Regions from separate parts of the Streptomyces litchfieldiae genome, predicted to be linked through region 1. Evidence: riboswitches for the same ligand, from Rfam matches in the RefSeq annotation. Region 1 holds a riboswitch; each other region holds the start of a gene.
The links. A riboswitch is a leader RNA that binds a small molecule or an ion and turns the genes downstream of it on or off. The one in region 1 is predicted to bind cyclic di-AMP.
Positions count from the first base shown of each region.

Region 1 (7,580 bases):
CCGTCCGGGCCGACGACACGGGCGAGTTGGCCGTCCACCGTCCACCACAGCCGGGTGGTGGCGCCCAGCGCGCTGGTGACCTCGGTGACCCGTCCGAAGGCGTCATGGCGGCGGGTGACACGGTTACCGAGGGGGTCGCTGACCTCCACGGGCAGGCCGGCGGCATCGCAGTGGACCCGGGTGGTGGCCCCCAGTGCGTCGGTGACCGAGGCCAGTCCACCGACCTCGTCGAAGGTGTACCGCGTCGTGGAACCAGCCGCGTCCGTGATCGCCGTGCAGTTGCCGTGCGCGTCGTACTCGCGCAGCGACGTGGTTCCGTCGGGAAACGTGGCGCTGGTGCGGCGCGTCAGGTCGTCATGGGAGTAGCGCGTGACACTGCCGTCAGCACGCGTCACGGAAACGAGCCGTCCCTCGGCGTCACGTGCCACCTCGGTGCGGTTGCCCTCCGCGTCCGTCCAGGCCACGACGTGGTGGTGCTCGTCGTACTCGGTGCACTTGACGTTGCCCAGGGCATCGATCTCGGCCACGACCTGCCACAGGTCGTTCATCACGAACCGGCTGACCGCCTCCTCGGCCGTGGTAACCGTCGTCACCCGCATCCCGGGCCAGGCCGCATCGGTACCGTCGTAGGCCAGTGTGAGGCTGATGTGCCCCGCCGCACCACCCTCGGCGACGCAGCGATCCTCGGCGTCGTAGGAGTACTCGTATCTCCGGTCGTTGGAGTCGGTCCAGGACGACACGCGCAGTCGTTCGTCGTAGGTGAAGCGCAGCGCTCCATTGGCGGAGTTGATCACCTCAGCCAGGTTGCCCGCGCTGTAGCGGTATTCGCGGATCGTCACGTCCGCACCGCCCGCACCGGCGTTGGCCAGGCGCAGGGCGGTGATCCGCCCACCGTCGGTGATCAGCTTGAGGTGGTAGCCGCAGGAGTGCCGAATGGCGAGCGGCGTGCCGTCCACGTCGTAATCGAAGTGGATCCGGTTCCCGTTCCGATCCGAGATCTCGAGCAGCAGCGCGACTCCATCGGGACGAGGCGCGGAAAAGCGGCGCGCGTGCCCGGACTGGGGGTCGCCCACGACATAGCCGTCGTCGTCCATTCTGGAGAGCGGCCAGCGCGGCCCAGTCTCCGGGAGGACCTGTGACTCCCGGGCAGGCGGGTGGGGATATGCCAGCAGCATCCCGTCCTCGGTGACCAGGACCAAGCCCTCGTCGTCGACTTCGAGGCGCTGATCGCACGTTGACGACCACGACGGGCCGAACCACCACCCCGCGCGGTAGCCGGACTCCACGCGGCGGGTGAAGGCGAGCGGGAGTACGCCCGGCAGGGTGACGTCCGTCTGCGGCAGGAACATGGTGCCTGTCGCCATGTCGATGGGGTCACTGCCGTTGCTTCGGATGAGAGTCCGGAACCGGGAACGGGCGGCCTGCATCCCGTCGGCGAGCATGGTGCGGCCGCGAGTGGCCAGGCCACGCAGGCCGTTGGCCATGCCGCGCAGGCCCATGGTGCCGAGGGAGCGCATACCGCGGGCGAGGCCGCCGAGGGTGGTGAGACCCTTCATGCCCGGAATGCAGTCCAGCGCTGCGAATGCCACGTCGAAGAGTGATGCTCTGCCTTGTGCGTATTTGACGAGGGTGTCGGTGAGGACGACGAGAGCGGCGGCCAGCACCACCCAGGCCAGCGGGCCGCCGATGATCATCACGACGATGCCGAGGACCGCGACGACGAGTTTGCAGACATCGACGAAGGTGTCCCAGTTCTCGGTGACCCAGTTGACGGCGTCCTCCCACCAACTGCGGTTCTGGATACCGGCATACGAGGCGGCGTCGATGTCCCGCGCGCACTCCCGGGCGGCTTCCTCCCGCAGTTCCCGTGCCTGGCCTGCCAGTTCGCGGGCGGCGGCGAGGCGTTGTTCGGCGGCGTCGACGCGGGACTGGGCGGCTCCGGCGGCGGCTTCGGCTGCCTGGTGGTCGCGCACCGCGTCGCGGACCGCCTGCTCGTCCGGCGGCTCGGCGCTGGAGCTTTCGCCTTCGTCCTGGAGGCGTTCGGCCTCCTCCCCGGCCCGGGAGACCCAGTCCTGCGCGTCACCCAACTCCGACTGCGCGGCCCGTAGATCGTCCTGGGCGGCGAGCGCGCTCTCCAGCGCGCGGTCCGCCATGCCCTGGGCGTTCTCCAGCCTGGGCCAGTAACGAGCCAGGGCATCGGCGGCCATGTCGTAGGAGGTCTGGAGTTTGGTCAGGTTCTCGGGGACCCCGTCGAACTCCGTGCGGAAGGCGTCCGCCGACAGCCCCGACCAGTCCGCCACCGCCCGGTCGGAGGCCATCCCCCGGATCTTCCCCAGCGCCTCACCGACATCATCGGCGAACTCCTGAAGCTCCTCGGCCAGTTCCCGGATCTCCTCCGGGTTGCCCGGAGCCGGATCGGAGTCCATGTCCACCGGACTCCAGTCGGACGCACGCGCCACAACAACCGCCCCCGCAAGGGAAGTTACCGGCCGGAAAGGTCGGGAATCAATGGGGAGGATCGGGCGCCCTCACTGCCAAGTCGGCGCGGGCCGACCGGACATTCGCGTTCTATCTGCCGCTTGTCATGTCGGCAGGCGCGGTGCTCGACGTGGGGTGTGGGACCGGGGAACTGCTGCGGCTGGCACGGGAGGCTGGGCCTCGGGGACGGCTGTGTGGGGTTGATCCTGCTGATGCCGTGCTGGCGCAGGCGCGGCGGCGGTCGGATGTCGCGTGGGTGCTCTGGATCTCGGATCCGGTGGGAGGAGCCGAAGGTCAGCCGGAGCACGCTGCGGTTCCTGGGCAAGATCTGGCTCGTCGTCGAGGAGCAGTTCGGCGACTGGGGCGGGAGCCGCTGACGGTCACGAGCCCGGAGATCATTACCGTTGCCGCGCGGCCCAGGGCGGGGCAGGATGGGCCGGATGAGGACAAAGCGACTCGGGCGCACCGAGGTTGAGGTGACGGAGCTGGGGTTCGGGGGCGGGCCGCTGGGCGGGCTCTTCGAAGTGTTGGACGACGAGACCGCGGCGGGGGCGCTGGCGGCGGGCTGGGAGAGCGGGATCCGTTACTTCGATACCTCGCCGCACTACGGCATCGGGCAGTCGGAGCGCCGGGTCGGCGAGCTGCTGCGGGAGAAGCCGCGCCGGGAGTTCACGCTCTCGACGAAGGTGGGCCGGCTGCTGGTGCCGCAGGATCCGGCGGGGCGGACGGACGAGGCGTTCGAGGTGCCCGCCACGCACCGGCGGGCGTGGGACTTCAGCCGGGACGGCGTGCTGCGCAGCGTGGAGGACTCCCTCACGCGGCTGGGCGTGGACCGCATTGATGTGCTGTTCCTGCACGACGCCGACGCGGACGAGCTGTTCGAGGGCGCGCTGAAGGAGGGGTTCCCGGCGCTGGCCGAGCTGCGCGCGCAGGGTGTGGTGGGCGCCATCGGCGCGGGCATGTGGGACAACGTGAAGCTGACCCGGCTCGTTCAGGAGGCGGATCCGGACGTGATCATGCTGTCCAGCGGCTACACGCTGCTCCAGCAGCGGGCCTTGAACGATCTGCTTCCGGCGTGTGCCGAGCGCGGCGTCTCGGTGCTGGCGGCGTCCGTCTTCAACTCCGGGCTGCTGGCCACGCCCCGGCCGGTGGCGGGGGCGCACTTCGACTACGCCCCGGCCGCACCGGAGTTGGTGGCCCGGGCGCACCGCATCGCCGATGTCTGCGAGGCGCACGGCGTGACGCTGCCGCAGGCCGCGATGGCGTTCCCGCTGCGGCACCCCGCGGTGGCCGGCATCGTGGTCGGCATGCGGACGGCCGGCGAAGTCCGGGGAAATGTCGAGGCGTTCGGGGTGGGGGTGCCGGCCGGGCTCTGGGACGACCTGGTGGCCGAGGGGCTGCTCGATCCGCGAGTGCCCCGGTAGCGGGAACCGCCCCGCCTTCAGGCCGCGGAGGCCGCCGTCAGATCGGCCAGCTCGGCGTCCGTCAGGGTCAGCTCGGCCGCGGCCAGCAGCGTGGGGAGCTGGTCCGGGGTGCGGGCGCTGGCGATCGGCGCGACGACCGTGGGCCGGGAGCCGAGCCAGGCGAGGGCGACGGTGGCCGGCTCGGTGGCGTGTGCCTCGGCGACGCGGTCCAGGGCGGCCAGCACGCGCCGCCCGCGCTCGGTGGCCAGGTGCCGGGCGGCGCCGCCCGCGCGCGGGCTCGCGACCTCGGCGCCGGGGCGGTACTTGCCGGTCAGGAAGCCGGACGCCAGCGCCGAGTACGGCAGCGCGGCCAGCCCGAACTCGGTGGCCAGGTCGAGGCGTTCGCCCTCGTAGGTGTCGCGCGACACCAGGTTGTACTGGGGCTGGATGGCGACGTAACGGGCGGTGTCCTCACGGCGGGAGAACTCCAGCGAGGCACGCAGCCGGGCCGGGGCGATGTTGGAGACGGCGATCTCCCGCACCTTGCCGGCCCGGACGAGTTCGTCCAGGGCGGTCATGATCTCGCCGACCTCCACCGACTCGTCGTCGAAGTGGGTGTAGTAGAGGTCGATGTGGTCGGTGCCGAGGCGGCGCAGGGAGTCCTCGGCGGCGGCCTTGACGGTGGCGGCGGCCAGGCCGGTGTGGTCGGGGTGGCGGGCCACCTTGGTGGCGACGACGATGTCGTCGCGGTTGCCGCGGTCGGCCAGCCAGCGGCCGATGAGGGTCTCGGACTCGCCGCCCGCGTTGCCCTCCGCCCAGGCGGAGTAGGAATCCGCGGTGTCAAGGAAGTTGCCGCCGGCGGCGGCGTAGGCGTCCAGCACGGCGAACGTGTCCTTCTCGTCCGCCGTCCAGCCGAAGACGTTCCCCCCGAGGCACAGGGAGGAGACTTTCAAGGAGCCGATGGTGTGGCGCGTGGTGCTCATGGGCTAGGTCCTGTCCAGTCGGTCGATGGGGGTCCCGCCGGACGGAGTCTGGGGGAGGATCAGCCCGCGACGTCAGATGTGGTGCATCGCAAGGCGGAGTATCGCAGCTCGTACTTGGCCGTACTCGCGCGATGCGACAGGGGGCACCTCCCAGCGTTAGCTGGGGGAGCAGCGAGGTGCCGTGTATGGCGTCGCGGGCCCGGCCAGACAGGGCCTTAGCGTAAGGCCGGCGGCCCTGGCGTCGGGGGGAGCCGTCAGGGCCGCCGGGGTCGTGATCCGTCGCCTCAGATCGTCAGGCCCTTGTCGCGCAGCCAGGGCAGCGGGTCGATCGCGGTGTCGCCGGGGCGGACCTCCAAGTGGAGGTGCGGGCCCGAGGAGTTGCCCGTCGAGCCGACGAGGCCCACGGTGTCGCCGGTGGTGACCTCCTGGCCGGCGGAGACGTTCATCGAGGAGAGGTGGCAGTACCAGACCTCGGTGCCGTCCTCCAGCTCGACGATGACGCGGTAGCCGTACGAGCCGGCCCAGGCGGCTTCTTGAACGACGCCGGTGTGGACGTTCTTCACCGGGGTGCCGGTCGAGGCGGCGAAGTCGGTGCCGGTGTGGGTGGTCTGCCACATCGAGCCGCTCTCGCCGAAGTAGGTCGAGATGCGGAAGTCGGAGAGCGGCAGGGCGTAGCTGGCGCGCAACTGGCGGAGGCGTTCCTCCTCCTCGCGCTGCCGGCGCTCCTCCTCTTCCTGGCGGCGGCGCTCCTCCTCGGCGGCGCGCTCGGCCTCCGCGGTGGCGGCGGCGGCCTCGGCCGCGTCGGCCTGGGCGGCCTCCAGGGCGGCGGTGCGGGCCTCCGCCTCGGCGGTGGCCTCCTGCTGGTCGGCCTGCTGGAGGATGCGGGCGCGCAGCGCCTCGCCTGCGTCGGTGTGGCCGGCCTCGGTGTCGGCGGCGGTGATGCCCGCGCCGGTGAACGGCGTGACGGTGGCGTCGGATTCGCCGCCACCCGAGCCGGCGATGAGGCCGCCGACCAGCGGGATCGTCGTCATCTTGTCGGCGGCGGCGTCCATTCCGGGCACCGAGCCGGGGCCGTTCTCGTTGGCGGTCGCCATGCCTCCGGCCCCCACCGCCGCTATGACGCCGACGCCGAGAACGGCGCGGCTGCGGGCCATGGTGCCCCCGCGCTGGCGGGCCACGCGGTGCCGGCCACGGACCGGACGGACGGTGTCCTCACTGGGATTCCACTCGCCGAACGGCTCGTCCTCGACGGCCTTCGGCCCGTAATAGGCCGGGTACGGGCCGTACGAGCCGTACGTGTCCTGGTGCGTGTCCTCAAGGGAGGCATGCCGGTTCGACGCCACGGAGGCGCTCTCCTTTCCTTCCTCTCGCCTACCGGGTTAGCTGACGGGTTCGGAGCAGGAAGGTCTCCTACGGATGCCGGCCGCTGGTGGCCGCCGACGTCCCGATTCACCCCAAGTGGTGGTTCCCCGGTTCCTTTGGTGCAGTTGTTTCGCACGCGCCGGATTCGGCGACGGAGCACGGTGCCGTCTGGCGACGGCGGTGACGACCGCGCTACGTTATCGAACGTTAATAGACGGGGGCCGCAGATTCCAAGTGGCTGCGGAAAATAAACGACGCGCTGACCAGGATTTAAACCCTTCAAGTCCTCCAAATCGGGCATAATTTCACGCCGCCGAAACAGTTCCCGGAACTGACGGTGCGTCAATTGTTATCGGAGCGGCGTCTCTCACTCACGCACCGTGATCCAGGGCCTCGCGCTCGGCCCGGGCGTCGTATTCCGCCCGCGCGGCGGCGATCTCCCGCTGGTGCCGCTCGGTCCAGGTCACCAGCGACTGGATCGTGGCGTGCAGCGTGGAGCCGAGCGGCGTCAGCGCGTAGTCGACGCGGGGCGGCACGGTGGGATGAACGGTGCGGCTCACGAGCCCGTCGCGCTCCAGATGGCGCAGGGTCCGGGTGAGCATGCGCTGGCTGATGCCGTCGATCTCGCGGCGCAGCTCGGTGAAGCGCAGGCCCTCGCAGTCGAGCAGCGCGATGACCAGCAGCGACCACTTGTCCGCGATGCGGTCCAGGATCTGCCGGACCTCGCAGTCCTCGCGGGTGTCCCACTGCTTCACGTCGTAGGGGTAGACCGCGCCGGCGGGGCAGCTCGGGTCGGTATCCCCGGTGTGCCCCGGGGACTTCAAAGTGCCTTCTTCCATACCGCTTGATGGTTCCGCATGATGCAGTCAGTTACAAGAGAGAACCGTCTCTGACCTTGTCCGAAGGGATTTTTTGCCGTGTCCACACGTGCCTGGGGCGTGCTGTTCGTCCTGTGCGGCGCCATATTCCTGGAGGGCATCGACGTCGCGATGCTCAACGTCGCCCTGCCCTCGATCCGCGCCGATCTGGACCTGACCACTGGCGAACTCCAGTGGGTGATGAGCGCCTACGTCCTCGGTTACGGCGGCTTCATGCTGCTGGGCGGCCGGGCCGCCGACCTGTTCGGGCGCCGCCGGATGTTCATCGGCTGGCTCGTGGTGTTCCTGCTGTTCTCCGGCCTCGGCGGCCTGGCGAGCGAGGCGTGGATGCTGATCGCCGCCCGGTTCATCACGGGCGTGGCCGCCGCGTTCATGACGCCCGCGGGCCTGTCGATCATCACCACCGGCTTCCCGGAGGGTCCGCGCCGCAACCGCGCGCTGCTCATCTACTCCGGCACCGCGGCCGCCGGCTTCTC
Region 1 covers NZ_JAVREL010000012.1:236,333-243,912, reverse strand. The annotation lists gene RM590_RS21305 (DUF6531 domain-containing protein) at 1-2,426, opposite strand, end outside; gene RM590_RS21300 (class I SAM-dependent methyltransferase) at 2,573-2,953, shown strand; gene RM590_RS21295 (aldo/keto reductase) at 2,919-3,902, shown strand; gene RM590_RS21290 (aldo/keto reductase) at 3,920-4,864, opposite strand; gene RM590_RS21285 (M23 family metallopeptidase) at 5,149-6,207, opposite strand; cyclic di-AMP (ydaO/yuaA leader) riboswitch at 6,218-6,387, opposite strand; gene RM590_RS21280 (winged helix-turn-helix transcriptional regulator) at 6,598-7,065, opposite strand; gene RM590_RS21275 (MFS transporter) at 7,144-7,580, shown strand, end outside.

Region 2 (7,580 bases), on a different contig from region 1:
GGCCAGCGCCTCGTCGCCCAGCGGGTTGACCCCGGGGCCGGCCGCCAGCGCGTGGGCGACCAGCACATGCAGGCACTTGACCCGGTCGGGCATGCCGCCCGCGCTGGGGAAGCCGGGCAGCACCTCGATGGCGTCCCGGCGCGCGAGGTAGTCCTCGTGCGCGGCGCGGTAGGCGGCGGCCAGTTCGGGGTCCTCGGCCAGCCGGGCGGTCATCTCCTTCATCACGCCCTCCGCCTCCAGGGTGCCGATGGCGGAGGCGGCGCGCGGACAGGTCAGGTAGTAGGTCGTCGGGAACGGCGTGCCGTCCGGCAGACGGGGGGCCGTCTCGACGACGTCCGGGTTGCCGCACGGGCAGCGGTGCGCGACGGCGCGCAGGCCGCGCGGCGGGCGCCCGAGCTGCTCCCGGACGGCGGCGACATCGGCCGGAGTTGGCGTATCCACGGATGAACTCTCTTCGCGGGTATGGGTGTTGCGGCCGGTCGGCTACTGCGTCCGGTCGGCCCGGTCCACACCGTCCCACAGGCTCTCGTACCAGGGACGGGCGGCCGGGGCGCCGCTGGTGCGGCGGTCGTCGTCCTCGTCCTGACCGCCCGGCTCCTCGGGCAGGATGTAGCCGGTCTCGCCGGGCCGCAGGTAGTTCAGCCGCTCGCGGGCCTGCCGCTCCACATAGGAGGGGTCCTGCCAGCGCGCCTTCTGGTCCCGCAGCTCCTCGACCCGCTCCCGTTCCAGCTCGCCCTGCCGCCGCATGTCGTCGATCTCCGCGCGCTGCTGGATGTACTGGCGCAGCGGATAGGCCAGGGCGACGATCAACGAGCAGACCACGAGGGCGAGGACGGCGGCGCGGCCGGTGAGGCGGCTGCGGCGCGGCGGGCGGCGCAGCCGCCGGTTCTGCGCGCGGTACACGCGGGCCGCGGCCTGCTCGCCCAGCGCCCTGAGCCTGGTGGCGGTGGAGAACCGGTCCCGGTCACCGGCCACGTCGCCTCCTCGTTCGCGCATCGCCTGTCCCCATGGCTGTCCCCGCCACCGTACGGGACGGATGGCGGGGACGGGGGCACATGGCCGGTGTCAGCCGCGGAAGCGCGGGAACGCGCTGCGTCCGGCGTACACCGCGGCGTCGTCGAGGATCTCCTCGATCCGCATGAGCTGGTTGTACTTGGCGACCCGCTCGGAACGGGCGGGCGCACCGGTCTTGATCTGGCCGCAGTTGGTGGCGACGGCCAGGTCGGCGATCGTGACGTCCTCGGTCTCGCCGGAGCGGTGGGACATCATGCACTTGAAGCCGTTGCGCTGGGCCAGCTCGACGGCGTCCAGGGTCTCGGTGAGCGAGCCGATCTGGTTCACCTTCACCAGCAGGGCGTTGGCCGCGCCGGAGTCGATGCCGCGCTGGAGCCGCTCGGGGTTGGTGACGAACAGGTCGTCGCCGACGATCTGCACCTTGCCGCCGAGCTCGGCGGTCAGCGCCTGCCAGCCCTCCCAGTCCTCCTCGCTCAGCGGGTCCTCGATGGACACCAGCGGGTAGGCCGCGACGAGCTCGGCGTAGTACGCGGTGAGCTCCTGCGCGCTGTAGGACTTGCCCTCGAAGGTGTAGGCGCCCTCCGAGTAGAACTCGGTGGCGGCGACGTCCAGGGCGAGCGCGATGTCCTGGCCGGGGGTGTAACCGGCCTTCTGGATCGCCTCGACGATCAGGTCCAGCGCCTCGCGGTTGGAGGAGAGGTTCGGCGCGAAGCCGCCCTCGTCGCCCAGCCCGGTGCCCAGGCCGCGCTCCTTCAGCACCTTCTTGAGGGTGTGGTAGGTCTCGGCGCCCCAGCGCACGGCCTCGGAGAAGGACTCCGCGCCGATCGGCGCGATCATGAACTCCTGGATGTCCACGTTGGAGTCGGCGTGCGCGCCGCCGTTCAGAATGTTCATCATCGGGACCGGAAGCTGGTGCGCGTTCGGCCCGCCGAGGTAGCGGAAGAGCGGCAGATCGCGGGACTCCGAGGCGGCGTGCGCGACGGCCAGGGAAACGCCCAGGATGGCGTTGGCGCCCAGCGAGGACTTGTCGGCGGTGGCGTCCAGGTCGAACATCGCCTGGTCGATCAGCCGCTGCTCGGTGGCGTCGTAGCCGACCAGCTCGGGGCCGATCTGCTCGATGACGGCGAGAACGGCCTTCTCCACGCCCTTGCCGAGGTAACGGCTCTGGTCCCCGTCGCGCAGCTCCAGCGCCTCGAAGGCGCCGGTGGACGCCCCGGAGGGCACCGCGGCGCGGCCGGTGCTGCCGTCGTCGAGGCCGACCTCGACCTCGACCGTGGGATTGCCTCGCGAGTCAAGGATCTCGCGGGCTACGACGACGTCGATGGACGGCACGAGGTTCTCCTTAGGTCCGAGTGGTTCTTCAGTTGGCGTCTTAAGCCCTCTGAGCCTAACCGCCTTCCGGACCGGCACCGCCCGTCAGCTCGCCGTCAGAGTCTGAAGCGGGGCCAAAAACCCTGCTCAGAGCGGGTCTCATCTTTTTGTTTACAAGGTGAAGAAAACCCGGTGCGGGCGGGCCGCCCGCACCGGGGCACTTCGGTCAGAGGCTGAGCTCCTGGCCGGGGATGATCAGGTCCGGGTCGTCGCCGATGACCCGGGCGTTGTCGGCGTAGAGCTGCTGCCAGGTGGTGTCGTGCTCCTCGGCGATGCCGGAGAGGGTGTCGCCGGACCGGACGGTGTAGTCGCCGCCGGAGCTCGGGGCCGGAGCCTCGGGCGCGGGAGCCTCCTCGGCGGGGGCCTCGGGAGCCGGGGCCTCCTCCGCGGGCTCCTCGGTCGCGGCGGAGCCGCTGGTGTCCACCTCGGCGGCCGGGCCGCCGGCGGACAGGCCGGCCTGCGCGCCGCAGACGGGCCAGGCGCCCGGGCCCTGCATGGCGAGGAGCTGCTCGGCGGTGGCGATCTGCTGCTCCTTGGTGGCCTGGTCGGCGCGCGCCGCGTACTGGGTGCCGCCGGCCGCCTCCCAGCTCGACTGGGTGAACTGGAGGCCGCCGTAGAAGCCGTTGCCGGTGTTGATGGACCAGTCCCCGCCGGACTCGCACTGGGCGACGGCGTCCCAGGTCTCGACGGAGGCGGCGCTGGCGCCGGTGGCGCCGATGAACGGGATGGCGACCGCGGCACCGGTGACGGTGGCGGCCGCGGCGAACCGGGTCGGTTTGGACGGACGGCGGTGACGGCCCTTGCCCGTGAACAGCATGACGTTCCTTCTCACCGACGCCTGCGAGGTGAGCTGTCGGGTTCGGGTCAGGTGAGTTGCCCGGCCCCGGGAGCCTCGCGGCCCTCGGGGCTTCACCCCAAGCCGCCTACGGACCGGTGAACGGTCCGCCGCGGCGTCCGCGGCCCGGTGCTCGTGGTGCGCCGGGTCGTGGTCTGGGTCCCCCGCTCCTGCCTGCGGTGGTGCGCGATGGTGGTCCCCTCGGCCGGCGGCAGGATTCGGCGTTACGGCCTCGGTGCCCGACATGAGAGCCGGGCGGAGGGACACTAAACACAGGCCAGCTAACGATTCAAGAACGAAGAAGATCGTCGGCGTGGCGGCCCTTGACGCACCAAAAGGGACATCAGTGCAGGTCAGTGACGGGAGAGACAGGGCGGACGAGTCGGGCACTCCCGGGAAACAAGGAGATGATGGTCACACTTGGCATGAAGTGAAATAGCTCCGGCGGACCGGCCCCTAACGGCCCGTAACCGTCAAGTCCAGCTCCTGACCCGGGAGTATGTAGTCCGGATCATCACCTATGACCGTTTCGTTCATCGCGTAGAGAGCCGGCCAACCCCCCGGCACCCCGTACTCCACCGCGATGGCGGACAACGTGTCCCCCCGCCGGACCTCATGGCGTTCCGCGTGCCTCCCCTCACCCGCCTCACCCGCCCTCTCCGCCTCCGCCGGGTCCGGCTCACCCCGGTGCCGCCCGCTCCCCGACGACTCCGCGCGCTCCCCCTCCGGCAGCCCCCCGCCCGCCTCCGGCGTCTCCGCCGGCGCCTCCTCCGGCCGCTCCCACGGCAACGGATCCGGCTCCCCGGCCGACCCCTCCGGCTCCTTCTCCGCCGGCCCGGCCGGCCCCGCCTCCTCCTCGCCCGCCCCCGCCTCCGGCGCCGCCGACTCCTCCGCGCCGCCGATCTCCTCCTCGGCCTGCGCCTCCTCGGCCTCCTCCGCGCGGTCCACCTCGTCCCCGCGCTCCTCCCGGAACTCCTGCCACAAACCCGACAGCACCCCGCACGCCGGGAACGCCTCCTTGCCCAAATCCTCCAGAATCCGCTCCGCCACCGAAATCTGCTGCGCCCGGCTGGCCAGATCCGGCCGCGCCGCGAACTCCAGCCCGCCGTACTCCTCCCACATGCCCAGCGTCAACTGAAGACCACCGAAATAGCCATTGCCGGTGTTCGCACTCCACACCCCGCCGCTCTCGCACTCGGCGGCCCTGTCCCACGTCTCGTCCCCCACCGCCTGCGCCGATCCCGCGCTCATCAACGGCAGCGCGATCCCCGCGCCCGTGACGCCCGCGGCGACAATAAAGGCCGGAGCCTGTCGCGGACGACGATGACGACCAGTCCCGGAGCGCATCTGATGGGCCTCCCAAGCGAACAGTGATGCGGTTGAGGGGGAACCTAGCCCTCCCCACACACGATCACAAGCCGATCCCATGGAGATCACACGCAGATCACACCGGTGACGCGCCGTCATCACTCGGGCCCGAACTCCACCGGCAGTGAGCGCAGCCCCCGCATGATCAGCCCACCCCGCCACCTCAACTCCCCCGGATCGACAGCCAGTCGCACGTCAGGCAGCCTCCGCAACAACACACCCAACGCCGTCCGCGCCTCCAGCCGCGCCAACGGCGCCCCCAGACAGTAATGAATCCCGTGCCCATACCCCAGATGCGGATTGTCCACCCGCCCCAGATCCAGCACATCCGGCGCCGCGAACCGCTCCGGATCCCGATCCGCCGCCGCCAGCACCACCAGCACCGGATCCCCCCGCCCCACCCGCGCACCCCCCAGCGTCAACGGCTCACTCGCGAACCGCCACGTCGCCAACTCCACCGGCCCGTCGAACCGCAACAACTCCTCCACCGCCGACGCCAGCAACCCCTCATCCCCCGCCAGCACCCCCGCCCGCAACCGCCCCAGCTCACCCGGATTCCGCAACAACGCCAGCATCCCGTTGCCAATGAGATTCACCGTCGTCTCGAAGCCCGCGAACAGCAGAATGAACGCCATCGCCGCGGCCTCCTCCTCCGACAACTGCTCCCCATGATCCGACGCCCGGATCAGCCCCGAAATCAGGTCATCCCCCAACTCACCCCGCTTCCGATGAATCAACTCCCCCAAATACGACCGCATCCGCCGCACCGCACGCCCCACCCCACCGCGCTTCCCCGCCGTGTGCAGCATCATCCCCGCCCACCGCCGGAAGTCCTCCTGATCCTCCGCCGGCACCCCCAACAAATCACAAATCGCGTAAATCGGCAGCGGAAACGCAAACTCGTCAATCAGATCCGCCGCACCCCGACCCGCGAACCCATCCACCAACCCATCGCACAACTCCCGCACCCGCGGCCCGAACTCCGCCACCCGCCGCGGCGTGAACGCCTTCGACACCAACCGCCGCAACCGCGTGTGATCCGGCGGATCAATATTCAGCAGATGCGTCATCACATTTGCACCACGCTCCCCCGGAATCCCCACCCGGCCCGACGCGTGCTCCGCCGCCCGATGCCGCCCCGGATCCTTGCTCAACCGCGGATCCGCCAACGCCCGCCGGGCATCCGCATACCGCGTCACCAACCACGCCGACACCCCACTCGGCAACACCGCCCGATACACCGGCGCGTTCTCCCGCAACCACGCGTACGCCGGATACGGATCCGCCGCGAACCCCTCGCCGAACAGCGCCGGCCGCTCACCCACGCGCCGACCGCCGGTCCGGAATCACCGCCGACACCCGAAAACCACCACTGTCCGTCGGCCCCGACACAAACCCCCCACCCAACGCCGTCACCCGCTCCCGCATCCCCACCAGCCCATTCCCCCCACTCGGCAACCGCGCACCACCACCACCCACCGGCGCCTCGTTCTGCACCAGCACCGCCACCTCACCCTCCCGATGCGCCAACCGCACCTCCGCCGCCGCACCCGCCGCATGCTTGTGCACGTTCGTCAACGCCTCCTGAACCACCCGATACGCCGTCGACTCCACCTGCTCCGCATAACCCCGCGGCTCCCCCTCCACCGCAAGATCCACCGACATCCCCGCCGCCCGCGACTGATCCACCAACACCGCCACCTCCGTCAACGACGGCCCCCGCTCCTCCACCTGCTCCCGCCGGACCCTCGCCGGCGCCGAAGAGGCACCCACCGCCACGATCTCCGCCAACCGCGACGGCGCATCCGACCCCTCACCACCCGACGACCCCGACTCCCCCGCCCGCAACACCCCCAACATCGTCCGCAACTCCGTCAACGCCTGCCGACCCATATCCCCGATCAACGCCGCATTCCGCGCCGCCTTCTCCGGATCCTTCGCCGCCACCGCCTGCAACGCCGCCGCATGCACCACCATCAAACTCACCCGATGCGCCACCACGTCATGCATCTCCCGCGCGATCCGCCGCCGCTCCTCACCTCGCGCCCACTCCGCACGCTCCTCCGCGCGCTCCGCCAACAACGACAGCTCCCGCTCCAAACCATGCGCCCGATCCCGCAACGACTCCACCAACCGCCGCCGCGCCCGCACATACATGCCCAGCAACACCGGCGGCACCACACACGCCACCCCGAACAACACCGACATCAACGGCCGGAACCACACCGGCAACGACTGCTCCCGCAACCCCGGATCCTGGTCCAGCAACAGGAACATCACAATGATCGCCCCGACGCCCTCCATACACGCCACCGCGCCGATGATCCGCCGCGGCGCCTCCGTCGTCGCCAGCGTGTACAGCCCCACCAGGGCCAGCATCCCCCCCATATTCGCCGGCAGCACCGCCACCGACACCAAAACCACCGCCAACGGCCAGCGACGCCGAACAATCAGCATCAACCCCGCCAGCGCCCCCGGAACCACCACCAGCCACACCGGCAACCCCGTCCGGTCCGCGAACGCCACCCCCCGAAGCGCACACTCCACCGCCGAGGCCAGCGCCAACCCACCGTCCAACGCCACGCTGCGCCGCCGCGTCCACCACCACAGCTCGAAGCCCCGCTCCGCCGTGGCCGCCGCCCCCGTCGCATTCATAATCACCAGACTACGGGCGAGATCCACCCGTTTTCAGTCGGGCTGCCAGGAGGTCACGCAACGGGACAACCCAGCGTTCCCCCCCTCACTCGAACTATTGAATCGCTCCCCGATTCGACCCACCCCCCACCCCCACCCAGCGATCATCCCCTCATGGACGAACTCCGCGACCAAGCCATCACCCTCCGCCACCAAGGGCTGAGCAAAAGAGAAATCGCCGCCCGGCTGGGACTCCGCAGCACCGGCTCCCTCACCCCGCTACTCGCGGGCGAACCACCGGCCGCCTGGACAAAGCGGCCCAACGCGAAGGATGACCTGCGGACACAGGCACGCGCGC
Region 2 covers NZ_JAVREL010000024.1:93,178-100,757, forward strand. The annotation lists gene RM590_RS30410 (DUF501 domain-containing protein) at 1-441, opposite strand, end outside; gene RM590_RS30415 (FtsB family cell division protein) at 484-996, opposite strand; gene eno (phosphopyruvate hydratase) at 1,066-2,346, opposite strand; gene RM590_RS30425 (LysM peptidoglycan-binding domain-containing protein) at 2,552-3,202, opposite strand; cyclic di-AMP (ydaO/yuaA leader) riboswitch at 3,206-3,357, opposite strand; gene RM590_RS30430 (transglycosylase family protein) at 3,677-4,471, opposite strand; gene RM590_RS30435 (cytochrome P450 family protein) at 4,687-5,913, opposite strand; gene RM590_RS30440 (sensor histidine kinase) at 5,906-7,243, opposite strand; gene RM590_RS30445 (hypothetical protein) at 7,397-7,580, shown strand, end outside.
Region 2: it holds a riboswitch for cyclic di-AMP, as region 1 does, so the genes downstream of both, RM590_RS30425 (LysM peptidoglycan-binding domain-containing protein) here and RM590_RS21285 (M23 family metallopeptidase) in region 1, are expected to answer to the same signal.

Region 3 (7,580 bases), on a different contig from region 1:
ACCACGCGTCGCGCGGGACGCCCCGGCGGGCACGGCATGTTCATCGTGCAGCGGCTGTGCCTGGACTGGGGCGTCGCCCACGAGGCGGGAGTCCCCGGTAAAACGGTCTGGGCCGAGCTCGCCGTTCCCGTTACCGACTGACCCCCGGTCACCCCCTGCTCGGACTGCCCCCGCGGGCAAAGCGTTGCGGTCTACCATCGGCCCATGACCCGAGTACTGCTCGCCGAGGACGATGCATCCATCTCGGAGCCGCTGGCCCGAGCGCTGCGCCGCGAGGGATACGAGGTGGAGGTGCGGGAGGACGGTCCCGGAGCGCTGCGAGCCGGACTGCGCGGCGACGTCGATCTGGTCGTGCTCGACCTCGGGCTGCCGGGCATGGACGGCCTGGAGGTCTGCCGCCGGCTGCGCACCGAGGGGCTGGGGCTGCCCGTTCTCGTGCTCACCGCGCGCGCCGACGAGGTGGACACCGTGGTCGGCCTCGACGCGGGCGCCGACGACTACGTCACCAAGCCCTTCCGGCTCGCCGAGCTGCTCGCCCGCGTCCGCGCGCTGCTGCGCCGCGGCAGCGCCGAGACGGCCCCCGCCCCCGCCGTGCACGGCATCCGCATCGACGTGGAGTCGCACCGGGCGTGGATGGGCGACGAGGAGCTGCACCTGACCGCCAAGGAGTTCGACCTGCTGCGGGTGCTCGTGCGCGACGCCGGCCGGGTCGTCACCCGCGAGCAGCTCATGCGCGAGGTGTGGGACACCACATGGTGGTCCTCCACCAAGACCCTCGACATGCACATCTCCTGGCTGCGCAAGAAACTGGGCGACGACGCCGCCAACCCCCGCTACATCGCGACCGTCCGGGGAGTGGGATTCCGCTTCGAGAAGAGCTGACGGGGGCCGGGACGTGCGTCGCCGTCTGATCAACTCCACACTGGCCGTGGTGCTCATCGTGATCGCCGTCTTCGGCGTATCGCTGTTCTTCGTCGAGACCCGCACCATCGAGAACAGCGCGCGGAACCGGCTGGAGTCCGAGGTTGCCCGGGTGCTGGCCGAGGTCGACAGCCGGCTGGCCGCCGGCGAGCCGGTCACCGAGCAGGAGATGCGCTCCTCCGCGCCCGCCGACCGTTTTGTGCGGATCGAGCTGCCGGACTCGCCGCCGGTGCTGCTGGGGGAGCCGCCCGAGGGCGACGTGATGAGCGCCGAGGCGACCGGCGCGCACGGCGAGACCGTCACCGTCGAGCAGCCCCGGAGCATCGTCAGTAACGAGATCGGGCGGATGGTCACGATCATCCTGGTCGTCTCGCTGCTGGCCGTCGCCGCCGCCGCGCTGCTCGCCGTCCAGCAGGCGCACCGGGTGGCCGCGCCGCTGACCGATCTCGCCGAGACCGCCGAACGGCTCGGCTCCGGCGACCCCCGGCCGCGCCACCGCCGTTACGGGGTCGCCGAGCTGGACCGGGTCGCGGACGTGCTGGACGCCAGCGCGGAACGGATCGCCCGCATGCTCACCGCCGAACGCCGGCTGGCCGCCGACGCCTCCCACCAGTTGCGCACGCCGCTGACCGCGCTGACCATGCGGCTGGAGGAGATCATCGCCACCGAGGACCGGGACGCCGCCGCCGAGGAGGCGGCCATCGCGCTGGCCCAGGTGGAACGGCTCACCGATGTCGTGCAGCGGCTGCTGACCAACTCCCGCGACGCCCGGCTGGGCTCCGCGGTCGGCTTCGACCTCGACGAGGTCGTCGTGCAGCAGATGGAGGAGTGGCGGCCGGCCTACCGCAGCGCGGGCCGCGCGCTCGTGCGCTCCGGCAAGTCCGGCCTGCGCGCCGTGGGCACGCCGGGCGCCGTCTCCCAGGTGCTGGCGTGCCTCGTGGAGAACTCGCTGATGCACGGCGCGGGCACGGTGGCGCTGCGCACCCGGACCACCGGGAACCAGGTCGTCGTCGAGGTGACGGACAACGGCCCGGGCGTGCCGAGCGAACTGGGCGCCCGCGTCTTCGAGCGCACGGTCAGCGGGCGGAACTCCACGGGCCTGGGACTCGCCGTCGCCCGGGACCTCGCGGAGGCGGACGGCGGCCGGCTGGAACTGCTCCAGCAGCGGCCACCCGTCTTCGCACTGTTCTTGAGTCGTGAGGCCGAAGAGGCGTGCTGAGGCGCCTCAGTTGCCGGGGGAGCCGGCCGTGGCCGGTTCCGGGGTGGCGCCGGGGGCCGGCGCGGGGGCGGTGCGGAACACCCAGGTGCGGTAGGACCAGAAGCGGAACAGCGAGCCGATGCCCAGCCCGATCACGTTCTTCGCGAGGTTGTCCGCGAGCGGCGAGGTGAAGCCCAGGCCGTAGTGCGACAGCGCCAGCACCCCGTTCTCGATCACCATGCCCACGCAGGAGAACAGCAGGAAAAGCCCGGCCTCCCGGCTGCGGCCGGTCTTGTCGCGGTGCCGGTAGGTCCAGTACCGGTTCCCCAGGTAGTTGGCGCAGATGGCCGCCGAGGTGGCGATGACGCCGGAGCGGATGGGCGCCAGGCCGGCGGCCTGGCCGCACAGGTTGAACACGACGACGTTCACGAGGAAGCCGAAGGCGCCCACGGTGCCGAACTTCGCGGCCTCCTGGGCGATGCCGCGCAGGCGGTCGCGGAGCGTGCGCCGGTCGCTCATGGCTGCCATGCTAACCAGCCGGTTCCCGGCGGCCTCGGCCGATGCGCATGTATGCCCTTCTGCTGAGTTCTCCCGCGGTTGCCTCGCATCGCCCCCGCGCGACCGTGAACAAGGACGTGCGGCGGCGCCACGCGGTTCCGCCCGGCCGGTCGGCGCCGGACGGGCGGCCGTTACGCTGGGTGTGTGACATTCCCGGTGATCGGCATGGTCGGAGGCGGTCAGCTCGCCCGCATGACCCACGAGGCGGGCATCCCCCTCGGCATCAGATTCAGGCTGCTCAGCGAGACGCCACAGGACTCGGCGGCCCAGGCCGTGCACGATGTCGTGGTCGGCGACTACCGCGATCTCGACACGCTGCGGTCGTTCGCGCAGGGGTGCGACGTGGTCACGTTCGATCACGAGCATGTGCCGACCGAGCATCTCCGGGCGCTGGAGGCGGAGGGCATCGCCGTCCGGCCGGGCCCCGACGCGCTGGAGCACGCGCAGGACAAGGGCCTGATGCGGGCGCGGCTGACCGAGCTGGGCGTGCCCTGCCCCCGGCACCGGATCGTCGCCGACCCGGCCGATGTCCGGCGCTTCGCGGAGAACGAGGTCGGCGGCTTCCCCGTCGTGCTCAAGACCGTCCGCGGCGGCTACGACGGCAAGGGCGTGTGGGTCGTCGGCTCCGAGGCCGAGGCGGCCGAGCCGTTCCGGGCCGGGGTGCCCGTGCTGGCCGAGGAGAAGGTCGACTTCACCCGCGAGCTGGCCGCCAACGTCGTCCGCTCGCCGCACGGGCAGGCCGTCGCCTACCCCGTCGTGGAGTCCGTCCAGGTCGCCGGCGTCTGCGACACCGTCATCGCCCCGGCCCCCGGCCTGCCCGACGCGCTCGCCCTCGCCGCCCAGGAGCTGGCGCTCACCGTCGCCCGCGAGCTGAACGTCGTCGGCCATCTCGCCGTGGAGCTGTTCGAGACCGCCGACGGCCGGGTCCTGGTCAACGAGCTGGCCATGCGCCCGCACAACTCCGGCCACTGGACGCAGGACGGCGCCGTCACCTCCCAGTTCGCCAACCACCTGCGCGCCGTGCTCGACCTGCCGCTGGGCGACCCGCGCCCGCGCGCCCGCTGGACCGTGATGACCAACGTCCTCGGCGGCGACTTCCCCGACATGTACCCGGCGTTCCTGCACTGCATGGCCCGGGACCCGGGGCTGAAGATCCACATGTACGGCAAGGATGTGAAGCCGGGCCGCAAGGTCGGGCATGTCACCACCTTCGGCGACGACCTGGCCGACGTCCGCGAGCGGTCGCGGCACGCCGCCGACTACCTCAGAGGAATCATCGACGAATGAGCAGTCTCCCGCCGCAGGTCGGCATCGTGATGGGCTCCGACTCCGACTGGCCCGTGATGCGGGCCGCCGCCGACGCGCTGGACGAGTTCGGCGTGGTCTACGAGGCCGACGTCGTCTCGGCGCACCGCATGCCGCACGAGATGGTGGCCTACGGGGAGCAGGCGGCCGGCCGCGGCCTGAAGGCGATCATCGCCGGCGCGGGCGGCGCGGCCCATCTGCCCGGCATGCTGGCGTCGGTCACCACGCTGCCCGTCATCGGCGTCCCGGTGCCGCTGGCGCACCTGGACGGCCTGGACTCGCTGCTGTCCATCGTGCAGATGCCCGGCGGGGTGCCGGTCGCCACGGTCTCCGTCGGCGGCGCGAAGAACGCCGGGCTGCTCGCCGTCCGCATCCTGGCCGCGCACGACCCGGCGCTGGCCGAGCGCATGCGCGACTACCAGCGCGGGCTGCGCGAGCAGGCCGCCGAGAAGGGCCGCCTGCTGCGCGCCGGCCTGGCCGCCGGCGGGGACGCGTCGTGACCACTGCGGCCGGGCTGGCCCGGGCCCGGGAACTGCTGGCCGAACACCCCGTCGTGGACGGGCACAACGACCTGCCGTGGGCGTTGCGCGAGCGCGTCGGCTACGACCTGGACCGCTGCGACATCGCCGCCGACCAGAGCGGCCAGGTGCACACCGACCTGCCGCGGCTGCGGGCGGGCGGCGTGGGCGCGCAGTTCTGGTCGGTGTACGTCAGCGCCGTGCTGTCCGGGGACAGCGCGGTGAGCGCCTGCCTGGAGCAGATCGACGTCGTCGGGCGGCTCCAGGACCGTTACCCGGAGCACCTGCGGCCCGCGCGCACGGCGGACGACATGGCGGCGGCCCGGGCCGAGGGCCGGATCGCCTCGCTGATGGGCGCCGAGGGCGGGCACTCCATCAACAACTCCCTGGCGACGCTCCGCGCCTTCCACCGGCTCGGCGTCCGGTATATGACGCTGACCCACAACAACACGATCGACTGGGCGGATTCGGCGACCGACGAGCCCCGGCACGACGGGCTGAGCGCGTTCGGCGAGGAGGTGGTCCGGGAGATGAACCGCATGGGGATGCTGGTGGACCTCTCGCACGTCGCCCCCGCCACGATGCGCGACGCGCTGCGGGTGACCGAGGCCCCGGTGATCTTCTCGCACTCCTCGGCCCGCGCGGTGTGCGACCACCCGCGCAACGTGCCGGACGACGTGCTGGCCGCGCTGCCCGCCAACGGCGGCGTTGCGATGGCCACCTTCGTGCCGAACTTCGTGCTGCCCGCCGCCGTCGAGTGGTCCATCGGCGCCGCCGAGAACCTGCGGGCGCACGGGCTGCACCCGCTGGACACCACCGAGCGCGCCATGGCCGTGCACCGGGCGTACGAGGAGGCGCACCCGCGCCCGCACGCCACCGTGGCCACGGTCGCGGACCATCTGGACCACATGCGCGAGGTGGCGGGCATCGACCACATCGGCATCGGCGGCGACTACGACGGGACGGCGTTCCTGCCGGACGGCCTGGAGGACGTGACGGGCTATCCGCGGCTGATCGCGGAGCTGCTGGAGCGGCGCTGGTCGCCGGCGGATCTGGCGAAGCTCACCTGGCACAACGCGGTGCGCGTGCTGCGCGACGCCGAGGCGGTCGCCCGGGATCTGAGCGAGCGCCGCGCCCCCTCGGTGGCGACGATCGACGCCCTCGACGGCGAATAAGACATTGCGAACATCCCGCCCGATAAAGGTCTTTGTGGCGGGCGCCGTGACCGAGTTCACTCGCGGCTTTTCCTTCGTCGGCGCGGTCCGGCTGTCGAATTCGCGAGTGCCCTCAAGTGACGGGTATTCAGGGAAAGTTGGCGGAACGGGCCGCTTCCGGCGTCCGTGCGCTCGGTAATGGAATCCTTGCGCAACGTCACCGAAAGCGTGTCCCGCTATTTCCGATCATGGGCTCGGCGCGGCCTCTTTCTTGTCTTGCCCGAATTAATCGGTTTACGGTGCTCCTCGCGCCGCACCCGCGGCCTTCCGCTCCGGACGCCGAGTCCTGTCACCGGCAGCGGAAAACGCAGCAATTCCCGTGACAGGAGCGGGGGAACCACTTTCGCCGGAGCGTTTCCGACGCGCCGGCTCGGGGTGAAGCCGCCGGCGAATTCGAGTCCTTGGGCCCGAATTCACGGCGGCCGGGCATCTCCGGCCCGAACCCGACAGCTCACCTCGCAGGCGCTGGAGAGGAGCACCCCTATGTCCGCACGCGGACGTCACCGCCGCCAGCGCGTCCGGCGCATCTCGCGCGTTTCCCTCATGCTCACCGCCGGTGGTGCCGGCGTGGCCCTGCCGCTCATCGCCGCGGGCGGCGCGAGCGCCGCTCCGGCCGCCGAGACCGCCGTCACGGCCGCCGCCCCCAAGGCCGTCGAGGCCCTGGCCCCGGCCGCCGCCCCGGCGGCCCAGCCCGCCGGGACCTACACCGTGGTCGGCGGCGACACCCTGTCCAAGATCGCCCAGGCCGAGGACGTCGAGGGCGGCTGGAAGGGCCTGTACGACGGCAACCGTGAGGTCATCGGCGACGACCCGAACCTGATCATCCCCGGTCAGGAGCTGTCCCTCGCCGGTGCCGAGGCCGCCGCCGAGGCCGAGCCCCAGGCCGCCCCGGCCGAGGAGCCAGCCCCCGAGCCGGAGCCCGCGCCCGCCGAGGAGTCCGCCGGCGGCTTCACCGCCCCCGTCGAGGGCGCCCTGGGCACCGCCTACGGCGTCGCCGGCTCCTCCTGGTCCTCCGGCTACCACACCGGCGTGGACTTCCCGGTCGGCACCGGCACCCCGGTGAAGGCCATCACCGACGGTGAGGTCGTCACGGCCGGCTCCGGCGGCGCGTACGGCAACGAGGTCGTCATCCGCCACGCCGACGGGCACTACAGCCAGTACGCCCACCTGTCGTCGATCTCCGTCAGCGTCGGCCAGACCGTGGGCACCGGCGACCAGATCGGCCTGTCCGGCTCCACCGGCAACAGCACCGGCCCGCACCTGCACTTCGAGGTGCGCACCGGTCCCGACTACGGCTCGGACGTGGACCCGCTGGCCTACCTGCGGGCCAACGGCGTCACCATCTGACCCGTCCCCACGAGACGACCGGGCCCCGCGCACACCGCGCGGGGCCCGGCCGCGTTCCGCCGCGCGGTGCCTCAGCGGCTGAGCCGCTGGTAGTGCCGCACCGACAGCGGCGCGAAGACCGCCGTCAGCACCACCGGCCAGAGCACGGCCAGCAGCAGGGCGTGGTCGGTGGCCCAGGTCCCGCTCTCCAGGCCCGGGTTGCCGAACAGCTCGCGGATCGCCGCCACGGTGGCGGACAGCGGGTTCCACTCGGCGATCGTCCCCAGCCAGCCCGGCATCAGCCCGGGCGCGGTGAAGACGTTGGACACGGCGGTCAGGGGGAAGGCCAGCGGGAAGACGATCGTGCCGACCGTGTCCGGGTTCTTCACGACGAGGCCCAGATAGATCCCGATCCAGGTGATCGCCACCCGCAGCGCCAGCACCAGCGCCACCGCGATCAGCGCCCGGCCGAGCCCCCGGTGCCACTCCCAGCCGACCAGCAGCCCGCACACCACGAGCACCGACATCTCCAGCGCCGCC
Region 3 covers NZ_JAVREL010000024.1:55,638-63,217, reverse strand. The annotation lists gene RM590_RS30275 (ATP-binding protein) at 1-141, shown strand, start outside; gene RM590_RS30270 (response regulator transcription factor) at 205-882, shown strand; gene RM590_RS30265 (ATP-binding protein) at 896-2,140, shown strand; gene RM590_RS30260 (GtrA family protein) at 2,147-2,638, opposite strand; gene RM590_RS30255 (5-(carboxyamino)imidazole ribonucleotide synthase) at 2,822-3,964, shown strand; gene purE (5-(carboxyamino)imidazole ribonucleotide mutase) at 3,961-4,482, shown strand; gene RM590_RS30245 (dipeptidase) at 4,479-5,675, shown strand; cyclic di-AMP (ydaO/yuaA leader) riboswitch at 6,011-6,194, shown strand; gene RM590_RS30240 (M23 family metallopeptidase) at 6,198-7,061, shown strand; gene RM590_RS30235 (ABC transporter permease) at 7,133-7,580, opposite strand, start outside.
Region 3: it holds a riboswitch for cyclic di-AMP, as region 1 does, so the genes downstream of both, RM590_RS30240 (M23 family metallopeptidase) here and RM590_RS21285 (M23 family metallopeptidase) in region 1, are expected to answer to the same signal.